2 regions of the Mixta sp. BE291 genome follow, and region 1 is predicted to be linked to the other one. Evidence: predicted binding sites of a transcription regulator. Region 1 holds the regulator's gene; the other holds the start of a gene.

Region 1 (2,205 bases):
CGATCTGGGCCGCCATATCAGCTATTTTGGCCCGGAAGCCAACGACTTTGGCCTGCTTGAGCAAACCTTTGTTGAATATGGCGAACATGGGCGGGGCCAGTCGCGTAAGTACCTGCATACCTATGATGAAGCGGTGCCGTGGAATCAGCTGCCGGGTACCTTCACACCGTGGCAGCCGCTGCCGGAGCCAACGGACATTCTGTTTTATGAAGGGCTGCACGGCGGTGTGGAGACGCAGCAGCACAACGTGGCGGAAAAGGTCGATCTGCTGGTGGGTGTGGTGCCGATCGTCAACCTGGAATGGATCCAGAAGCTGATACGCGACACCAGCGAACGCGGCCATTCACGCGAAGCGGTGATGGATTCGGTGGTGCGCTCAATGGAAGATTACATTAACTACATCACGCCGCAGTTTTCACGCACCCATCTTAACTTTCAGCGCGTCCCCACGGTGGATACCTCGAATCCTTTTGCCGCGCGCGCCATTCCTTCGCTGGATGAAAGCTTTGTGGTGATTCATTTTCGCGGTCTGGAGGATATCGATTTCCCCTATCTGCTGGCGATGCTGCAAGGCTCCTTTATTTCACATATTAATACGCTGGTGGTGCCGGGCGGAAAAATGGGCCTGGCGATGGAGCTGATCATGCTGCCGTTAGTGAAACGTCTGATAGAAGGCAAGAAAATCGAATAGCTGATAAGTCAGCCAAAGCATTGCCTGGGCTGGCAACAACTACACGGCAATTGTCCGATTCAGCACAAGCTGAAGCGAGACAACAGGAGACAGTAAGATAAAGCTGTGCTACAAACAAAGCTGTAATATTTTCGTTCTATGAAACGAAAACGGGACGACTGCACGCCTTAAGGCCTCGCAGTTGCCTGCATAAATTTCCAGCAGGAAACGCTTGAAGATTTCCACGCCTGACAGGGAAAACTGCCCCCTGTATTTAGGGCACGATTACAACAGAGGATAATAGCGAATGGTTCTCGGCAAACCGCAAACAGACCCTACACTCGAATGGTTCCTGTCACATTGCCATATCCACAAATATCCATCAAAAAGCACGTTGATTCATCAGGGTGAAAAGGCCGAGACGCTCTACTACATCGTAAAAGGTGCGGTTGCGGTACTGATCAAAGATGAAGAAGGCAAAGAGATGATTCTTTCCTATCTTAATCAGGGTGATTTCATTGGCGAGCTTGGCCTGTTTGAAGAAGGTCAGGAACGCAGTGCATGGGTACGTGCGAAAACCGCCTGTGAAGTGGCTGAAATTTCTTATAAGAAATTCCGCCAGCTGATTCAGGTGAATCCCGATATTCTGATGCGCCTCTCTTCCCAGATGGCGCGCCGCCTGCAGGTGACTTCAGAGAAAGTAGGCAATTTAGCTTTCCTTGACGTGACTGGCCGCATTGCGCAAACGCTGCTGAACCTGGCGAAACAGCCAGATGCGATGACCCACCCGGACGGGATGCAAATCAAAATTACCCGTCAGGAGATCGGTCAGATCGTTGGCTGCTCGCGCGAAACGGTGGGCCGTATTCTGAAAATGCTGGAAGATCAAAACCTGATCTCCGCTCACGGTAAAACGATTGTCGTTTACGGCACCCGTTAAGCACCCCTGAAAATACGGCGTGATGCCTGTCATCACGCCGTATTTATTTTTGGTGATGTCGTGATGTGGCGGAGAATTATTTACCATCCTGAAGTGAACTATGCCCTGCGTCAGACGCTGGTGCTCTGTTTGCCGGTCGCCATTGGCTGGCTGCTGGGTAACCTGCAACAAGGGTTACTTTTCTCACTGGTGCCCGCCTGCTGTAATATCGCCGGGCTGGATACGCCCCACCGCCGCTTTTTTAAACGCCTGATCGTTGGCGGCTCGCTGTTTGCGCTCAGCAGTTTCCTGTTGCAATGGCTTACGCTGCAGCAGGTGCCGCTACCCGTGGCGCTGTTCGCCATGGCGCTGTTGCTCGGCGTTACCGGTGAAATCGGTTCGCTGCATGCGCGTCTGCTGCCCGCCTCGTTGATTGCGGCAATTTTTACGCTGGGTCTGGTGGGGCATATGCCCATCTGGGGCCCGCCGCTGCTTTATATCGGCGGTACCTTCTGGTACGGCCTGTTTAACTGGTTCTGGTTCCGGCTGTGGAAAGAGCAGCCAATGCGCGAGACGCTCAGCCTGCTTTACCGCGAACTGGCTGATTACGGCGAAG
Region 2 (2,205 bases), on a different contig from region 1:
CTTTACTCTGCGCAGCAATTTCAACGCGTTAAACACGCATCATGTCGACAGCGCCAGGCCGCGCTATCAGCCGCAGCCCCAGCCGGAAACGCTACAGCATACAACGGCGGCGAACCAGCTAACGCAGCTGAAATATAACGCCGGTCTGGATGCGCCTAATCTGCAGGTGAAAGATCGCACGCTCTATGTCACCGGCGAGCAGGTGAAATATCGCAATACCCAGGAGGGCGTCGATCGCGCCAATCTGATCCTGATGAATGGCCTGCCGGAAAATGTCGATACGCTGCGCGTGACGCAAACGCGTTACAACCTGCCGCAGGTCACCACGGAAACCAACGTCAACAGCCTGCGTCAGCAGCTGGAAGGTTATCCGCTGGGACATGAGCAGCCGCTGGCGCAACGCCGCGTGAATCCGATCGATCCGGGTGAAACCGAGCAGGGCTACTATATCGAGAAAGCGCGCTTCAGCTACGGCATTTCGCCGGTACTGAATCAGTCGGTCGGCGGCCCGGAAAGCTTCTACATGTATCAGGCGGGCGTCAATGCCAATGCCGATTACTGGCTGACGCAGCATCTGCTAGTGGGCGGCGGCGTCTTTGCCAACCTCGCCAATAACTACGATAAATTTAATTATGACGGACGGCCGAACGACTCTTCGCTGCCGCGCGTGCGCACCCACATTCGCGACTATGTAGAAAATAACGTTTACGTGAATAACCTGCAGGCGAACTGGTTCCAGGCGCTGGGCAACGGTTTTTATGGTCAGATGTATGGCGGCTATCTGGAAACCATGTATGGCGGCGTGGGGGCGGAGGTGCTCTATCGTCCACTCGATTCCAGCTGGGCAGTGGGCGTCGATGCCAACTACGTTAAGCAGCGCGACTGGAACAACATGATGAAGTTCACCAACTACAAAGCGCCGACCGGGCATCTTACCGCCTACTGGCAGCCGTGGTTTATGAATAATGTGCTGGTGAAAATGAGCGTGGGCGAATATCTGGCGAAGGATAAAGGCGGCACCATCGACATCGCAAAACGCTTCGACAGCGGCGTGACGGTGGGCGCTTATGCCACCTTAACCAACGTTTCCGGCGACGCGTATGGCGAAGGCAACTTCACCAAAGGGTTCTATATTTCCGTGCCGATGGATCTGTTTACCGTTACCCATAACCGTGGTCGCGCTCAGGTTAACTGGACGCCGTTGACGCGCGATGGCGGACAGATGCTGGGCCGTAAATATCAGCTGTATGACATGACCAGCGACCGCGATAGCCACTTTCGTTGATTAGTGCTTTGGTTGTGCGTTTATCACAACGCTCTGGCTACGGTCAGGGCGTTTTTTTATGCAGCGCATAATGTGATGTTGGTCACATTCTGTCATGATGTCAGCACGGCAGATGCCGGTTACCTTGCACGCAAAAAGGACCAACAATGAGTAGTGAGAAAATGATTGCCACTGTTCTGCAGTGGATATTAAACGTGGGACTGTTGTTTCTGGGGATCATTTTGATCGTTTTCCTCGGCAAAGAGACCATTCACCTGGCTAACGTATTACTGAATACCGGCGAAGCCGCCTCGGCCTATTTGTTGGTGGAAGGCATTGTGATTTGGTTTCTCTATTTTGAGTTTCTTGCTCTGATCGTGAAATATTTCCAGTCGGGATACCATTTTCCGCTGCGCTATTTTATCTATATCGGCATCACGGCGATTATCCGGCTGATCGTGGTCGACCATAAAAACCCGTTCGACACGCTCTGCTATTCCAGCGCTATTTTGATTCTGGTGATCACGCTATGGCTGGCCAACAGCAATCGCCTGAAACGCGAATAAAAAAAGGCGGCCTCTTGGCCGCCTGAATATACACAGGACACAACTTAGCAGTGGCAATAACAACAAAGGCAACAACGGCAATAAAAAAGCTTAACCCTTCACGCCGCCAGCGGTCAGCCCGCTAACCAGCCAGCGCTGCGCCAGCAGGAACACCAACGTAATCGGCAGCGCAGACAGCACCGCCGCTGCGGCAAAATCGCCCCACAGATAGTTCTGCGGATTCAGGTATTGCTGCATCCCGACCGCCAGCGTATAGCTGTTCACATCACGCAGCAGCAGCGAAGCGACGGGAACTTCCGTCACGGCAGCGATAAACGACAAAATAAACACCACGGCGAGGATGGGCACGGAAAGCGGCAGTAAAATCAAGCGGAA

The links. The regulator CRP, encoded in region 1, controls carbon source genes, mostly activating them, when cyclic AMP is high. The targets are predictions, from matches to a motif close to ATGTGANNNNNNTCACAT.
Region 2: psiE (phosphate-starvation-inducible protein PsiE) is a predicted target of CRP. The motif match lies at 1,356-1,373, and genes of this name have one in related genera.

Annotation. Positions count from the first base shown of each region.
Region 1 covers NZ_JAVDXN010000004.1:480,266-482,470, reverse strand. The annotation lists gene J2X14_RS12275 (phosphoribulokinase) at 1-691, shown strand, start outside; gene crp (cAMP-activated global transcriptional regulator CRP) at 978-1,610, shown strand; gene J2X14_RS12265 (YccS/YhfK family putative transporter) at 1,674-2,205, shown strand, end outside.
Region 2 covers NZ_JAVDXN010000008.1:132,588-134,792, reverse strand. The annotation lists gene J2X14_RS17555 (YjbH domain-containing protein) at 1-1,285, shown strand, start outside; gene psiE (phosphate-starvation-inducible protein PsiE) at 1,432-1,830, shown strand; gene malG (maltose ABC transporter permease MalG) at 1,921-2,205, opposite strand, start outside.